2 regions of the Kosakonia pseudosacchari genome follow, and region 1 is predicted to be linked to the other one. Evidence: riboswitches for the same ligand, from Rfam matches in the RefSeq annotation. Region 1 holds a riboswitch; the other holds the start of a gene.
The links. Region 1 has a riboswitch for cobalamin ahead of btuB (TonB-dependent vitamin B12 receptor BtuB). Riboswitches for the same ligand answer to the same signal wherever they lie in the genome.
Positions count from the first base shown of each region.

Region 2: another riboswitch for cobalamin. It lies ahead of IP581_RS14420 (cobyrinate a,c-diamide synthase); the one in region 1 lies ahead of btuB (TonB-dependent vitamin B12 receptor BtuB).

Region 1 is NZ_CP063425.1:125,964-130,678, forward strand. Features, by position in the region: gene trmA (tRNA (uridine(54)-C5)-methyltransferase TrmA) at 235-1,341, opposite strand; cobalamin riboswitch at 1,458-1,629, shown strand; gene btuB (TonB-dependent vitamin B12 receptor BtuB) at 1,696-3,546, shown strand; gene murI (glutamate racemase) at 3,491-4,342, shown strand.
Region 2 is NZ_CP063425.1:3,043,074-3,047,788, forward strand. Features, by position in the region: gene IP581_RS14410 (cobalt-precorrin-8 methylmutase) at 1-43, opposite strand, end outside; gene cbiB (adenosylcobinamide-phosphate synthase CbiB) at 55-1,011, opposite strand; gene IP581_RS14420 (cobyrinate a,c-diamide synthase) at 1,008-2,387, opposite strand; cobalamin riboswitch at 2,487-2,668, opposite strand; gene IP581_RS14425 (L-threonine kinase) at 3,124-3,984, shown strand; gene IP581_RS14430 (DUF496 family protein) at 4,016-4,351, opposite strand; gene IP581_RS14435 (FUSC family protein) at 4,518-4,715, opposite strand, start outside.

The sequences.
Region 1 (4,715 bases):
CTGATTGCTTAATAACAGGATTAAATATCTCTGGTAATATAAATACCGTGTCAGAACATTCACAAATTATTATAAAATAACGTTAGCGCGATCACGTTCCGCAATCGTCATTATTCTGATAAATAAATAGTTACGTGCAGCAGTTATTTTCCTCTCACCACTATTATTCGGCTGGCCTGTTTGACAGGCCAGCCGTTAAATGGAATTGGCGTATTTTATACAGCCTGAATAGCGCTATTTGTCTTTACGCGTAAGCAGTACGCCGCACTCCATGTGGTGCGTATACGGGAATTGATCGAACAGCGCCAGACGTGAAACGTTGTGCGTCTGGCTCAATATTTCCAGGTTCTTACACAGTGTTTCCGGATTGCAGGAGATATACAGAATACGCGGATAGGCCTGCACCATTTTCTCGGTTTCCGCGTCCAGCCCGCTACGCGGGGGATCGACGAAAATCGTTTCGCACTGGTAGCTCGTCAGATCGATTCCTTGTAAACGGTTAAAGGCGCGTACGCCATTCATCGCCTGGGTAAACTCTTCGGCGGACATGCGGATAATCTGCACATTATCGATGTGGTTAGCCGCGATATTGTATTGCGCTGCCGCCACGGACGGTTTGGCGATTTCGGTGGCCAGTACACGATCGAAATTGCGCGCCAGCGCCAGCGAGAAGTTGCCGTTTCCGCAGTACAACTCCAGCAGATCACCCGTAGAATGACGCGTAACATCCAGCGCCCACTCCAGCATCTGAATGTTCATCGCCGCGTTAGGCTGCGTAAAGCTGTTCTCCACCTGGCGGTAGATCATCTCTCTGCCGCCGACCGGCAGACGCTCGTCGACAAAATCCTGATCCAGCTCGATTTTGGTTTTCGTCGCACGGCCAATCAGCTGCACATTCAGATTCTGCGCGCGCAGCGCGTCACGCAGGCGCGCTGCTTCTGTTTGCCATTCATCATCCAGCTTTTTGTGGTAGAGCAGGGTGACAATCGCCTGGTTGCTGATGGTACTCAGGTAGTCAATCTGGAACAGCTTATGACGCAGGGTTTTATTTCCGCGTACCGCCTCGATCATGACCGTCATTAATTGGTTAATCAGCTCGCTTGCCGCCGGGAAGCTATCCACCCGGATACGTGATTTGGTCTGCTGATCGAAAATGATGTGGTAGAGATCATTGCCGTCATGCCAGATGCGGAATTCGGCGCGCATACGGTAATGGCTGACCGGTGAGCGGAACACCTCCGGAAGCGGCGCGGAAAAAGGCGTCATCATTGATTGCAGACGCACGACTTTTTCGGCCAGTTGGGCTTCGTACTGATCTGTCGGCAGGTGTTCGGGGGTCATCATGCTTCCTGAGTGATTAAGAATAACGCGGGGATTGTAGGCATTGCTCAGACGATGTCCAGCCCGGATGCGAGCTAAATAGTCAGTTAGCAGTCTGGACATCCATATGTTACAGAATGTAGCATCCCTGTTCCGGTCCTGTGAGTTAAAAGGGAATCCAGTGAGAATCTGGGGCTGACGCGCAGCGGTAAGGATCAAGGTGAGAGAGCAGACACTGCCTGTTGGGTGGGAAGTCGCTTTCTTGATGTACCTCCAAGCCCGAAGACCTGCCGGTTTACGTCGCATCTGGTTGACATCATCGCGTGCTATTGATGGAACCTGCGGCATCCTTACTCTTATGTGGATGCTTTCACAATGATTAAAAAAGCTTCGCTGCTGACGGCGCTCTCCGTCACAGCTTTTTCCGGCTGGGCGCAAGATAGCAGTTCAGACAATTTGGTGGTGACAGCAAATCGTTTTCAACAACCGGCTAAGACGGTGCTTGCACCAACGGAAGTGGTGACGCGTGAGGACATCGATCGCTGGCAGTCTCGCTCACTGGTTGATGTGTTGCGTCGCCTGCCTGGTGTTGATATTGCGCAAAACGGCGGATTAGGCCAAACCGCCTCGGTTTATGTGCGGGGCACGGAAGCGAAACACCTGCTGCTGTTGATTGATGGCGTACCGGTCGCGCGCTCCGGGATTTCCAACGATCCCGAACTGAACCAAATCCCGCTCTCTTTAGTGCAACGCGTTGAATATATTCGCGGGCCGCGCTCTGCCGTGTATGGCTCCGGGGCAATTGGCGGCGTGGTTAACGTCATTACCATGACCGGCAATGAGAAATCACAAATCAATGCCGGGGTTGGTTCGAAGGGCTATCAGACGTATGACGGTACGCTGCGTCAGCGATTTGGCGACACGGTGGCAACGGCGGCGGGTTCTTATACCAGCACGCGCGGTTTTAACGTGCAGCCCGGTTCAACCTGGGATCATGATGATGATCGCGACGGCTATCGCAACAAAACGTTCTGGGGCAGCCTGCAGCACAAATTCAACGATAACTTTGACGGCTTCTTTCGCGGCTACAACTTTAGCAACAACGTGGATTACGATCTTGGCAGCCCGCCGTTCGCGCCAGACTATAGTGCCGATGAGCGTCAGCTTTATGTGCAAGGGTGGGATACCGGGCTGAATTTCGCCCAGGGGATCTACTCATCCCAACTGTTGGCCAGCTACCAGAAAAGCAAAGACTACAACTACAGCAGTATTTATGGCCGCTATAACGACGGCACCACACTGGATGATATGGAGCAGCGCTATATCCAGTGGGGCAACAACGTTAATGTGGGCAAAGGTTCTGTCGGCGCCGGTGTCGACTGGAAACAGGAGCGTCTGGTTTCTTCCAATAGCACGACGCGCGACGCTTACGACCGTGAAAACACGGGCTTATATCTGAACGGGATGCAGCAGTTTGGCGATGTCACGCTGGAAGCGTCGGGCCGTGAAGATAAAGATGACGAATTCGGCTGGCACGGCACCTGGCAGACCGCGGCTGGCTGGGAGTTCGTGGAGAATTACCGTCTGACCGTTTCTTACGGCACAGGTTTCCTGGCACCTTCTTTAGGCCAACAGTTTGGTGCGAAGCGCTTTGGTATTGCTTCCAATCCGAATCTGAAACCGGAAGAGTCCAGACAGTGGGAGGCTGGCGTTGAAGGCTTAACCGGCCCGCTGGACTGGCGTTTGTCTGCCTATCGCTATGAGATTGAAAACCTGATCACCTATAGCGATACGGCTTACTACAACATCAACTCTGCCACCATTAAAGGCGTTGAATGGACGGGCAGCGTCGATACCGGCATTTTCTCGCATCGCGTGACGCTGCAATATATTGACCCGCGTGATGATGAAACCCATGAAGTGCTGCCGCGTCGTGCGAAGCGCCAGGCGAAGTATCAGCTTGACTGGTCCGTATTGAATGTCGATATGGATCTGGCCTGGGAGTACTTCGGTAAGCGCTATGACAACCGCACTTCGACCTATAATCCTGAGCAACGTATTTTGCCAAGTTATAGTACGGTTGATTTTTCTGCCTCATATCCTGTGACCTCTCATCTGACAGTTCGTGGTAAAATCGCCAACCTGTTCGATAAAGAGTACGAGACAGCATATGGCTACCAAACTGCAGGACGGGAATACACCTTGTCTGGCAGCTACACCTTCTGACGCACGTCCTACCGTGCTGGTGTTTGACTCCGGCGTCGGTGGGTTATCCGTTTATGATGAGATCCGGCATCTCCTGCCGGATCTGCATTACATCTACACATTTGACAATGTCGCTTTCCCCTATGGCGAGAAGAGCGAAGCGTTCATCGTTGAGCGCGTTGTCGAAATCGTCACTGCCGTTCAGGCCCAATACCCCCTCGCACTGGCTGTTATCGCCTGTAACACGGCGAGCACCGTATCGTTACCTGCGTTGCGGGAGAAGTTTTCCTTCCCTGTCGTCGGTGTTGTGCCTGCCATCAAACCCGCAGCGCGCCTAACGGCGAACGGCGTGGTAGGGCTGCTGGCAACGCGGGGGACGGTGAAGCGCCCTTATACACACGAACTGATTTCGCGTTTCGCGAATGAGTGCCGGATTGAGATGCTGGGTTCGGCGGAATTAGTGGTGCTGGCGGAAGCGAAACTGCATGGTGAAACGGTCTCGCTGGATGAGCTGCGACATATCCTTCGCCCATGGCTACGCATGAAAGAGCCACCGGATACGGTGGTGCTGGGATGTACGCACTTTCCTTTACTGCAAGATGAATTGCTGCAAGTGTTACCGGAAGGGACGCGTTTGATTGATTCAGGTGCGGCAATTGCGCGACGTACTGCCTGGCTGCTTGAACACGAAGCGCCGGATGCGAAATCTTCCGATGAGAATATTGCCTATTGCATGGCCTTAACGCCAGAGACCGCACAATTATTGCCCGTTTTGCAACGCTATGGATTCAAAAAGCTCGAAAAACTGGCGCTTTAGCGCAGTTTTGCGCAAAAAAGAGACGGTTGAAAAGTTTTTTGAAATTAGGGGTTGTCAGCGGGAATTAACGCCCTATAATGCGCCACCACTGACACGGCACAACGGCAAATACACCGGCCTGTCAGGTGAAGAAATCTGAAAATAAACAGTTGACTTCACGGCGGGAAAGCGTAGTATACGCAACCCGCGCCGCAGCAAAAAGCGAAGCGACACTGCTCTTTAACAATTTATCAGACAATCTGTGTGGGCACTCAGGGTGACTGGATTCTTGAACGTCGCAAGACGAAAAATGAATACCAAGTCTCAGTGAGTGAACACGTAATTCATTACGAAGTTCTTTTCTTTAGAAATAAAGAAACATTGAGCATCAAAC
Region 2 (4,715 bases), 2.0 Mb from region 1:
AACTTTTGGCTTCAATAGCCTGCGGTTGCTGCAAATAATCCATCTTTTCCATCCTCAGGCTCCCATCCACACAAAACGCACCAGCGCAAACAACGCCAGCGCCAGCGTCGAAGCCAGCCACATCATCTGAATGGCTCGCCCAATGTCATTAACCTCAATGGCGCGCGTATCATCGCCAATCCACGGTTTGTCGACGCGTTCGCCGAAGTAGTCGTTTGGCCCGCCAAGGCGCACGCCGAGCGCACCGGCCACCGTACCTTCCGGCCAGGCACAGTTCGGGCTGCTGTGATTCTTCCGGTCACGAAAACCGATACGCAGCGCGGCGCAGGCATCCTGGCGGCAACACCAGGCGGCGATGCTCAGCAACAGCCAGCTCAGGCGTGCCGGGATAAAATTGGCGACATCATCGAGCCGGGCACTGACCATGCCGATGGCGCGGTACTTTTCATGTTTGTAACCGACCATTGAATCCAGCGTGTTGACTGCCTTGTAGGCCATCGCCAGTGGCGCACCGCCGAGCAGCAAAAAGAACAGCGGCGCAATTACCCCATCGACGGTGTTCTCGGCGACCGTTTCCACCACCGCGCGGGTAATTTGCGGCGGCTGCAACTGGCGGGTATCGCGCCCGACAATCCATGAGAGTTTTTCGCGGCTTTGAGCCAGCAGCCCTTCGCGCAGCGGCTTTTCAACTTCCCGCGCCATATCCGCCAGACAGCGGGTGGCAAGCGTGGTGAAGATCATCCACACCTCGATGCACCAGCCGAACCACGGGTGAATGGCGTTCGCCAGCGCCAGTACACCCCATGCCAGGCTCCAGCTCACCCCGACCACCACCAGCCACATCACGCCGCCGCCAGTGCGCAGCGCGTTATCGCTATGGCAATAACGCCGCACGATGTTTTGCAGTAAGTTAATCAGTGCGCCGATCCAGCGCACCGGATGCGGCCAGTGCGGCGGGTCGCCCAGCAATCGATCGAGTAAAAAAGCCACAGCCCAGGCAAGCAGTGTCATGGCGCGCTCCTTGCGGCGGCAAACCAGTGGTTGAGCATTTGCGGGTGCTGGCCAAAGTGCAGATGCAGGTAACTGGCAAACGTGTTGCCAACCTGCCAGCCGCCCTGCCAGCGTTTGCGCACTTCTCCATCGCGGGTTTTATGGCAGTCCAGCACCGCCGCCGTTTGCGCGGTGAAATCCGAGTAGTGAAATTCATGACCGCGCAAGGTTTCACCCGCTGCCGCCAGTAAGGTCTGTTGCGTCGCGCGGGCTTCGCAGTAGCCAAAGCGGGTCAGTTTGCTGCCCATCACGCTAAGACCGGGGATCACATTCGTCATCGGCCACTCCTCGCCGCCCGCGTCACGCAGCGCGGTGCCGAGATACATCAGCCCGCCGCACTCGGCATAGATCGCCACGCCGCGCCGATGCGCCGCGCGAATAGCCTCCAGCATTGGGGTATTTTCTGATAACGCCCGCGCATGCAGCTCCGGGTAACCGCCACCCAGCCACAGCATCTGGCAATCCGGCAACTGGCGATCCCGCAGCGGGCTAAAGCGCACAATGCGCACGCCCGCACGCGCCAGTAAGTCGAGGTTATCGGGATAGTAAAAGTTAAAGGCTTCATCAAAAGCGACTGCCAGCGTCAGCCCTGTGCCTGCAACCGCATCCGGCAATGGCGGCATTTGCCCTGCGGGCAGGGTGGTGAGCTGGCTGAGTGTGAGCAGTTGGTCAATATCAAGGGTTTGCTCCAGACGCCTGGCAAAATCATGCCATGACGACGCTTCCACCATCGATTCACGCGCGGTCACCAGGCCGAGGTGGCGCTCCGGTAGCGCAACACCTGGCGTGGTCGGGACATAACCCATCACCGGGAGCGCGCAATAGCGTTCAATGGCGTGTTTGAGTAGCTGAAAATGGCTGTCGCTGTTGACGCGGTTGACGATAACGCCGGCAATCGGCAGTTGCGGATCAAAATGCTGAAACCCCATCACCGTAGCGGCAATGGAGGTCGACACCGCTTTGCCATCAACGAGCAAAATCACCGGGATGCCAAGCTGTTTTGCCAGCGCGGCGCTGCTGCAATAATCGGGGTCGGTGCCGTAGCCGTCGTACAAGCCCATCACGCCTTCAATCACGGCGACATCGCAGGCAGCAACATGCTGGCTAAAGAGCGCGTTTAGCGTGGGTTCCGGCAGCATAAAGCTATCGAGATTGCGGGACGCAACGCCAGAAACGGCGCTGTGCCAGGCGGTGTCGAGGTAATCAGGTCCGACTTTGAACGGCTGAACACGTAAGCCACGGCGTTTAAAAACAGTGAGCAGCCCCAGCGTGACGGTGGTTTTCCCACAACTGCTGCCGGTTCCGGCAAGGAGAAAGGCGCTGCGCCTGTTTGACATTACTGACACCCCATTACGGGCGGAAAGCTGAAGTCAGGCGCGCGTTTGCCCGGTCTTGCGACCGTACGCTACTGAGCAACCCACTTCCCACCGAAGTTGTTGATAATGGCCCATCAGGTCGGTCTTCTGGCTTAGCGTCATCCTCACCCGTCCTTCCCGATCTGGCGATCAGTGGCGTTTTCGGGGTTGTCAGCATCACAGCAGCGGGGGCTGCGGGGGATTTTCACCCCCTTCCCAGCCGCGCAAAAAGCGGCGGCAAAACCTGTTGGCTTAGTGCGTCACGGCGCGAAAACAGGGTTCGCGTTCTCATGACATTTCCCCAAAGCGCACTGAATAGCTGCAGGGAAATAAAACTGAAGCAGTTTATCGTCGCGTAAACGCGAGTTTGTTGCGCTATGACAATGTATTGCGCACCCGTTTTTATCAACACCTGATTTATTCAGCTTTCGCCAACCGATCTTCAGCGCCGGAATTTACTCAACGCTACATGCGTAATTTGCACGCCTACCCGGACGGTAAACGACATACCGGAGGAGCCATGTGATAGTGCTGACGAAAAACGTTGTGCGGTAGTGAGCCTGCGAAAATCCTTAACTGGTGACGGTAAAAGCCATCGGCGAATAGCATTAACAAAGCATGCTTCGTGCCCGGGTAGCTCCAGGCCAGAGTGGCGGTAATGCTGGCATTCGAGAGGATGAAGTGACACTATCCGGTTTTATTTTCAGGGAGAAGCACCGTGGCGCAGGCAGCCTGTCCCGCATCCTGCGGCGAAATCATTCAGGGCTGGATCCTCGGCGGCGAAAAGCTGGTCTCCTGCCCGGTGGCGTGGTACAGCCACGTGGAAGTCACCACCGGTACGCCGCTTGCTAACGAACGTCCGCTCACCCGCGCGATGCTCAGGCAACTGCTGGCGCACTGGCAACTTCCCGCATCACTATCATCGACCCTGCGTATCGACTGCCGCTCGACGATTCCGGTAGCGAAAGGTATGGCCAGCAGCACCGCCGATATCGCGGCGACAGCCGTGGCAGCGGCCCGGCATCTTAATCAAAGGCTTGATGAAGAGACGCTGGCGAAACTTTGCGTGGCGCTGGAGCCGACCGACAGTACGCTGTTTTCAGGCCTGACACTGTTTGACCACAACACGGCCGCAGCGCGCATTCCCTGCGGCGCGCTTCCGCATACCGAGATCCTGCTGCTGGAAAGCCCGCTGACACTGACGACCGCAGATTATCACCGGATGGTGCGCCAGCAGGTGCTGCTGAAAAATGCAGGTATCCTGGATAACGCGTGGCAAATGTTACAGCGCGCCTGTGCGCAAAATGATGCCGCGCTGCTCGGCGAAGCCGCAACGCTCAGCGCGATAGCCAGCCAGTCATTGTTGCCGAAACCCGCATTCACTACTCTGCTCAATCTGGTGGAGCGGTTCGATTTATACGGTCTGAACGTGGCGCACAGTGGAAGCGTGGTGGGGTTGTTTCTTGATTCGGCACGTCATGATGTGGAAGCGGTTTGTCGGGTGTTAGAGAAGAGAACGCTGGCGGCGCACTGGCCGAAAAATTATTTGTTGAAGATGGTGGAAGGTGGCGTGAAATAAGGGTGAGAGGCGAACCTCTCACCGCGAGGCATTATTCGTTTTTCCCTTCAACCGGCTTCAGTTCGCCCATGGTTTTCAGCTTTTTGGAGATGTCACGACGCTCTTTCGACAGCTCGGCGTTTTTGATGATGTAATCATCCACACGATCTTCGTAGTCGGTTTTCATGCTGGCGATAATGCCCTGAATGGCTTCAACACTCATGCCCGGTTTGATGTAATCGCTGAGGTTATCCAGCAGCAGTACGCGCTTCTGGTTATCACGGATCTTCTTCTCAACGTCCTGAATTTCACGCTGTAACTTGTTTTTGCGGCGGAACAGACGCACAAACTCCAGAACGTCCTGGAACGAAGGCTTGGTTGTTTCCATTTTTACACCCCTGATAATGTGAGATTCGGATTCGTTAACGCAACAAGCTTAGAGGCAAACCTACCCAAAGCGGTTGCATATGACAATAATTTTTCCTTTTACCTATCATAACCACAAATTCAGCTGAATCGAAACAACCAGACTGCGTACCGCGGCTATCTGTCGCTTATTTGCGCAATGCCCGGCAGATCAAATGCGATAACAATTCCAGCTGACGCGCCAGCTCCAGGCTTAACCAGACATAACCATGAATCGACGTTTCTGCCAGCGCATCACCCTCATGCTCGCGGCTTAACTGGCGTAGCTCTGTGACAATCTCATTGAGCTTTTCCGTGTTTGCCAGAATCGGCTGCGGATTGCCTTC